DNA from 2 places in the Pseudomonas salicis genome. Region 1 is predicted to be linked to the other one. Evidence: predicted binding sites of a transcription regulator. Region 1 holds the regulator's gene; the other holds the start of a gene.
What was found. The regulator sigma-54, encoded in region 1, starts transcription at its own class of promoters, with help from an activator protein. The targets are predictions, from matches to a motif close to ANTGGCATNNANNTTGCTNT.
Positions count from the first base shown of each region.

Region 2: a site for sigma-54 is predicted at 1,456-1,475, ahead of nirB (nitrite reductase large subunit NirB). Genes of this name have one in related genera too.

Region 1 covers NZ_JBSKHU010000002.1:727,626-731,526, reverse strand. Annotated here, with positions in the region: gene rapZ (RNase adapter RapZ) at 1-641, opposite strand, end outside; gene ptsN (PTS IIA-like nitrogen regulatory protein PtsN) at 644-1,108, opposite strand; gene hpf (ribosome hibernation-promoting factor, HPF/YfiA family) at 1,121-1,429, opposite strand; gene ACWKWE_RS09550 (RNA polymerase factor sigma-54) at 1,507-3,006, opposite strand; gene lptB (LPS export ABC transporter ATP-binding protein) at 3,197-3,901, opposite strand, start outside.
Region 2 covers NZ_JBSKHU010000004.1:499,477-503,377, reverse strand. Annotated here, with positions in the region: gene ACWKWE_RS17040 (bifunctional nitrate reductase/sulfite reductase flavoprotein subunit alpha) at 1-947, opposite strand, end outside; gene nirB (nitrite reductase large subunit NirB) at 1,678-3,901, shown strand, end outside.

The sequences.
Region 1 (3,901 bases):
AGATAGTCCGCCACCGGCTGGTCGAGTCCGGATTGCTCGCGCAACTCCGGTTTCCAGTAGGGGTTGGGCAGGCAGCGCACGTCGAACACCAGATCCGCGTCCACGGGCATGCCGCGTTTGAAGCCAAAGGATTCAATGAGGAAAGCGGTGCCGGGTTCGGGCTTGTTCAGCAGGCGCAGCTTCAACGTGTCGCGCAACTGATAAAGATTCAGGTGGGTCGTATCGATGGTCAGATCGGCCAGGTCGATGATCGGCCCCAGTAAGGTTTTTTCATCTCGAATCGCTTCGGCCAGCGAGCGCGTGGCATTGCTCAGCGGATGGCGGCGGCGCGTTTCAGAAAAGCGCTTGAGCAGTGTGGACTCTTCAGCGTCGAGGAACAGCACGTCGCACTGAATGTGGCGAGCGCGGACCTCTTCGAGCATTCGCGGAAAACGGGTCAGGTGGCTGGGCACGTTTCGGGCGTCGATAGAGACCGCCAACAACGGCTCGGCGAGTTCGGTATTGATCAGTGCGCGCTCGGCAAGTTCGGGGAGCAGGCCTGCCGGCAGGTTATCGACGCAGTAGAAACCGCTGTCTTCGAGAACATCGAGGGCCGTGCTCTTGCCGGAGCCGGAGCGACCGCTGACGATGATCATGCGCATGATCAGTGACCGTTCTGGACGTTGAGCACGACGTTGTAAAGCTCTTCGCTGCTCTTGGCACCACGCAGGCTGGCGCGCACGTCCGCGCGGTCAAGCATGCTGGCGATCTGACGCAGAAGTTCGAGGTGGGCGTCGGTGGCCGCTTCCGGGACGAGCAGCACGAACAGCAGATCCACAGGCGCGCCGTCGATGGCGTCGAAATCCACCGGGCGTTCCAGGTGCAGCACCGCGCTCACAGGCGCCGCGCAGCCTTTCAGGCGGCAATGGGGGATCGCGATGCCGTTGCCAAACCCGGTGGAACCGAGTTTTTCACGGGCGATAAGGCTTTCGTAGACGGTTTGCCAGTCGAATTCGGGCACTTGTTGCCCGATCAGTTTGGCAATCTCTTCGAGAACGGCTTTTTTACTGCCGCCTGGCACGTTCACGAGGGACCGGCCAGGGGTCAGGATATTTTCAAGTCGGATCATGGATGGGGAGTGTCAGCGAGCTGCCGCACCTTTGAGGATGCTTTGCTGCTTTTCCTTATGCTTGAGCAATTGTCTGTCGAGCTTGTCAGTGAGCAGGTCGATCGCCGCGTACATGTCATCATGTTCGGCATTGGCAACGACCTCTCCACCGTGGATATGCAGGGTGGCCTCGATCTTCTGTTTGAGCTTCTCGACGGCCATCGTCACCTGCACGTTCGTAATCTTGTCAAAATGCCCTTCGAGCTTTTTCAGCTTCAGCTCGATGTATTCGCGCAGGGGCTTGGTCACTTCCAGTTGGTGTCCACTGATGTTGACTTGCATACAGCTTCTCCTTCGTTGCCAGTGCATTAAGAGGCAGGCTGAGTTGCCTGCCACTGGAACGCTGTGGCTTGTGACCTTTACATCAGTCGCTTGCGTTCGCTGGACGGCGCGATTCCTAAGGACTCGCGGTACTTGGCGACTGTGCGACGGGCCACTTGAATGCCTTGTGCCTCCAGTAAACCAGCGATCTTGCTGTCACTCAACGGCTTTTTCTGATTTTCCGCGGCAACCAGTTTTTTGATGATTGCGCGAATGGCAGTGGACGAGCATTCGCCGCCTTCGGAGGTGCTGACGTGGCTGGAAAAGAAATACTTCAGTTCGTAGATACCACGGGGTGTATGCATGAATTTCTGCGTGGTGACACGGGAAATCGTCGATTCGTGCATGCCCACCGCCTCAGCGATGTCGTGCAGCACCAACGGCTTCATCGCCTCGTCGCCATACTCCAGAAAGCCCCGCTGATGCTCGACGATTTGGGTCGCCACTTTCATCAGGGTTTCGTTACGGCTTTGCAGGCTTTTGATGAACCAGCGGGCTTCTTGCAACTGGTTGCGCATGAAGGTGTTGTCGGCGCTTGTGTCCGCGCGGCGCACGAAACCGGCGTATTGCGGATTCACCCGAAGGCGGGGAACGGCTTCCTGATTGAGCTCGACCAGCCAGCGCTCATTGTGCTTACGCACGATGACGTCCGGCACTACGTATTCGGCTTCGGTGGATTCGATCTGCGAGCCAGGGCGTGGGTTGAGGCTCTGGACCAGTTCGATGACCTGGCGCAGATCATCTTCCTTGATCTTCATGCGCCGCATCAGTTGAGCGTAGTCACGGCTGCCGAGCAGGTCGATGTAATCGCCGACCAGTCGCTGGGCTTCCGCCAGCCATTTGGTCTTGGCCGGAAGCTGGCGCAGTTGCAGCAACAAGCACTCGCCAAGCGTGCGGGCGCCGACGCCAGCCGGCTCGAATTGCTGAATGCGATGCAGCACGGCTTCGATTTCGTCCAGCTCGATGTCGAGTTCCGGGTCGAAGGCGTCCAGCAGCTCTTCCAGGGATTCGTCGAGGTAACCCTGATTGTTGATGCAGTCGATCAGCGTGACGGCGATCAAACGATCGGTATCCGACATCGGCGCCAGGTTCAGTTGCCAAAGCAGATGGCTTTGCAAGCTCTCGCCCGCCGACGTGCGTGTGGTGAAATCCCACTCGTCATCGTCATTGCTGGGCAGGCTGCTGGCGCTGGTCTGGTAGACGTCTTCCCAGGCCGTATCGACGGGCAGTTCGTTGGGGATACGCTCGCTTTCGCTCCATTCGCCGTCTTCGAGATTGTCGACGGTGGGTGCGGATTCCTGGTAGGTCGGTTCCTGTACGTCAGGGTTGGGCTTTTGCTCGATATTGTCGGCCATGGGGTCGGCATTATCGAAGTCGTCGCCTTCTTCCTGGCGCTCCAGCATCGGATTGGACTCCAGTGCCTCCTGAATTTCCTGTTGGAGATCCAGCGTCGACAGTTGGAGTAAGCGGATGGCCTGTTGCAGCTGCGGTGTCATCGTCAGCTGCTGGCCCATTCTCAAGACTAGCGAAGGTTTCATGGCAGGGGCTTAACACCTTATTCGCCGGCGCACATGCGCGCCATCCACTACTAGGGGCGCCGAGGCGCCAACTTAAGCAAATTATATGCCTGAACCCGGAGTGTTTGCCTAGGGTGTAATGACAATTTATGCGAGGTTGGTGATGAGGCGTATGCTGCGTTCGCCGACCAACCCCTTGCCATTGCGTGGTTTACAGGCGGAACTCGTGACCGAGATACACTTCCTTGACCAACTGGTTGGCCAGGATGGTTTCGGAATCGCCTTCTGCAATCAGTTGCCCATCGTTGACGATGTAAGCCGTTTCGCAGATGTCGAGTGTCTCACGGACGTTGTGGTCGGTGATCAGAACGCCGATACCCTTCGCTTTGAGATGGTAGATGATCTGCTTGATATCGCCCACGGAGATGGGGTCGACGCCCGCGAAGGGTTCGTCCAGCAGAATGAATTTCGGCGACGTTGCCAGTGCGCGTGCGATTTCCACTCGGCGGCGTTCACCACCGGACAGGCTCATCCCGAGGTTGTCGCGGATGTGTGTGATATGGAACTCCTGCAGCAAGCTTTCCAGCTCTTTGCGGCGTCCTGCGCGATCGAGCTCCTTGCGGGTCTCGAGGATCGCCATGATGTTGTCCGACACCGACAGCTTGCGGAAGATCGACGCTTCCTGCGGCAGATAGCCGATACCGGCGCGAGCACGGCCATGCATCGGCTGGTGGCTCACGTCCTGGTCGTCGATCAGCACGCGGCCCTGATCGGCCTGAACCAGGCCGACGATCATGTAGAAGCACGTTGTCTTGCCTGCGCCGTTAGGGCCCAGGAGACCGACGATCTGGCCGCTGTCGATGGACAGGCTGACGTCACGTACGACTTGGCGGCTTTTGTAAGCCTTGGCCAAGTG
Region 2 (3,901 bases), on a different contig from region 1:
GCCAGGTGCAGGTTGCACAACGCGTTGGTGTTCCAGGTGCCATGGGTGCTCTGGTTCAGGCCCATTGTCCAGCAGCTCATCCAGTCCGGCGCTTTGCCGATCATCGCAGCCGCCTGACGAATATCGGCTTCCGCCAGTCCCGTCATTCGCGCCACATGGGCGGGCGTGAAATCGGCCAGAAACGATGGCATGGCCTCCCAGCCCTGGGTATAGGACGCGATGAAGTCGGCATCAATATCGTCATTTTCGTACAGCAGGTGCAGCAAGCCGTTGAGCAACGCGAGGTCAGTCCCCGGCTTGATCTGCAAAAACAGGTCGGCTTTGTCCGCCGTGGCACTGCGCCGGGGATCAACGACAATCAGCTTCGCCCCCGCCTTGACCCGATCCATCATGCGCAGGAACAGGATCGGGTGACAGTCGGCCATGTTCGCGCCGATTACGAAAAACAGGTCGGCTTTGTCGAAATCGTCGTAGGAACCGGGCGGGCCATCGGCGCCGAGCGACAGTTTGTAGCCGCTGCCCGCACTGGCCATGCACAGCCGCGAGTTGGACTCGATGTTGCGGGTGCGCACGAAACCCTTGGCCAGTTTGTTGGCCAGGTATTGCGCTTCAAGCGACATTTGCCCGGAAACATAAAAGGCCAGCGCGTCCGGACCGTCGCGGTCGAGGATTGTGCGCAGGCGCTGAGCGGTTTCGCGGATCGCCACGTCGATGGGTGTACGCACGGGGTCTTGGCGGCGCTCGTGACGCAGGTAAGCTGACTCCATACGTCCGGATTCGGCAATCGCCTGGCCGCAGGTGGTGCCTTTGGTGCACAGGCGACCGTGGTTGGTGGGGTGGTCCTTGTCGCCGCTGACCTTGATCACGCGGTTGTCTTCGACCTGCATGACGATGCCGCAGCCGACGCCACAATAAGGACACACACTTCGCACGCTGTTGCTCGCCATCTGCACGTTTCCCGAGGCCAAAAAAAAGGCGCCCTGTCCTCCTCCGTCTTTAGAACGGGGAGTACACGGCGCCTTTGTCGTGAAGGACGGCAATCTGCGTTGATTGCCTTTGCAGGTGACATTGCAAGGGACAGGCCAGCGGGTTGAACATCGCCGGGAAGTGCACGGGCGCATGGCGATGGCGGCTTTGGGGGTGCTGCCGCTGACACGGCGTGCTGCCACAGGTTGGGGCGATGACGGCAAAATCGCACCGATGTCGTGCTGAATCGGTACGACACTCACACACACTCACCCGGTCTGGGCTCTTGATTCTGGCCGCAGGCCGTGGGAGCTGGCTTGCCTGCGATCGGCTGCGCAGCAGTCGCAAATCTGACGACTCGGTATGCCTGACGCAACGGAGGTGCCCGATTTTGCTGCCGCTTCGCCCCAGATCGTAGGCAAGCCAACTCCCACGCCCTTCGGGCAGAAGCCAAGGTACGTAGCCTGACGTTCGGTGCGCATTCCCCTCGCTGGCACACCCATTGCTACATCCATTCCAAGTCCAGCCACACATGCGCGGCTGGCGGCTCTGGCGGGTCAACGACGATCTGCCGCCGGGCTCAGCACGTTGCCGGCGACACCGCTGTCGCGACAACCCATAAAGAACAGGCAAAGGCGCCTGGAACCGAGAGGTTCCGGGCGCCTTTTTTTTGCGTTTGAAAAACCTGATTGGCTTAGGCCGGGAATCGATATGAACACTACTGTCGCCTCGCTTGATGATCTGCAAACCCTGATCGTGGTCGGCAACGGGATGGTCGGTCATCACTGCGTCGAGCAACTGATCGCCGCCGGCGCCCTCTCGCGCTATCGCGTTCACGTCTTCGGCGAGGAAGGCCAGCGCGCCTACGACCGCGTGCACCTGTCCGAGTATTTCGGCGGTCGGGATGCCGAGTCGCTGGCACTGAGCGATGCCTCGTTATATGAACAGCTCGGGCTGACCCTGCATCTGGGCGTGCCGGTGCTGGAGATTGACCGGGCGCGCCGCGAGGTGATCACCGCCCAAGGCTGCTTCGGCTACGACAAGCTGGTGCTGGCGACCGGCTCTTACCCCTTCGTGCCGCCCATCGAAGGCGCGGAAGGCAACTCGCGTCTGGTCTATCGCACGCTGGACGATCTGGACACCATTCGCGCCGCTGCGAGCCAGGCGACACGCGGCGTGGTGGTCGGTGGCGGCTTGCTCGGCCTCGAAGCCGCGAACGCGCTGAAATCCTTGGGTCTGGAAGCCCACGTCGTCGAATTCGCCCCGCGCCTGATGCCGGTGCAACTGGACGATTTCGGCGGCGCGGCCTTGAAGGCCCGTATCGAAGCCTTGGGGGTCGGCGTCCACCTCTCCCGCGCCACACAGTCGATCACCCGAGGCGAGCAGTACCGCTATCGAATGAATTTTGCGGGTGATGAATTCCTCGAAACTGACCTGATCGTGTTCTCGGCCGGCATTCGTCCGCAAGACGCCCTCGCCCGCCACTGCGCGCTGGAACTAGGGCCACGGGGTGGCATCGCCATCGATGAGCACTGCCGCACCAGCGATGCCGACATTTTCGCCATCGGTGAATGCGCGGCCTGGAACGGCAGTGTTTTTGGCCTGGTGGCGCCGGGGTATCAGATGGCGCGCAATGTCGCCGCGCAATTGTGCGATCTGGACGCCGAGCCATTCTTCGGTGCCGACATGTCCACCAAGCTCAAGCTGCTGGGCGTAGACGTCGGTTCGATTGGTGACGCCCATGGCGCGCTGACCGGCGCACGCAGCTACCGCTTCATCGACGAAGCCACGGCCAGTTATCGTCGTCTGGTGGTTTCCGCCGATGGCAAACAGGTGCTCGGTGCCGTGCTGGTGGGCGACAACAGCTATTACGACACCCTGCTGCAATACGCGCAGAACGGCATCAAACTGCCCGCCGACCCGTCGAGCCTGATCATGCCGCAAAGCGAAGGCGCGCCGACGCTGGGCGCCGACACATTGCCCGCCACCGCGACCATCTGCTCCTGCCACAACGTCAGCAAGGCCTCAATCTGCTCGGCCATCGACACCGGCTGCACCGACCTTGCCGGGCTCAAAGCCTGCACCAAGGCGGCGACCGGGTGCGGCGGGTGTGCGGCGCTGCTGAAAAGTGTCTTCGAACACGAACTGACCGGCCGTGGCGTGGCCGTGGACAAGAGCCTGTGCGAGCACTTCGCCTACACCCGGCAGGAGCTGTACGCCTTCGCACGGGTGGAAAACATCGAGACGTTCGAGCACATGCTAGCTCTCCACGGCAAAGGCCATCTTGGTTGCGACATCTGCAAGCCAGCGGTCGGCTCGATCCTTGCGTCTTGCTGGAACAAGCCGATCATGGACCCGTCACTGGTGCCGTTGCAGGACACCAACGACACGTTCATGGCCAACATGCAGAAAAACGGCACCTATTCGGTGGTCCCGCGCATCCCGGCGGGGGAGATTACCCCGGACGGTCTGCTGGCAATTGGCGCGGTGGCGAAGAAATACGACCTGTACACCAAGATCACCGGCGGCCAGCGCATCGACCTGTTTGGCGCGCAGCTGCATGAATTGCCGGACATCTGGGCCGAGCTGATCGCGGCCGGGTTCGAGACCGGGCATGCGTACGGCAAGTCGACGCGCACCGTGAAGTCCTGCGTGGGCAGTACATGGTGTCGGTATGGCGTGCAGGACAGCGTCAGCATGGCGTTGCGCATCGAGGACCGTTACAAGGGCCTGCGCTCGCCGCACAAACTGAAGTTTGCCGTATCGGGTTGCACCCGCGAATGCGCCGAAGCCCAGAGCAAGGACATCGGCGTGATCGCCACCGAGAACGGCTGGAACCTGTACGTGTGTGGCAACGGCGGCATGCGCCCGCGTCACGCCGAGCTGTTCGCCACGGACCTGGATGACGAGACGCTGATTCGCTACATCGACCGGG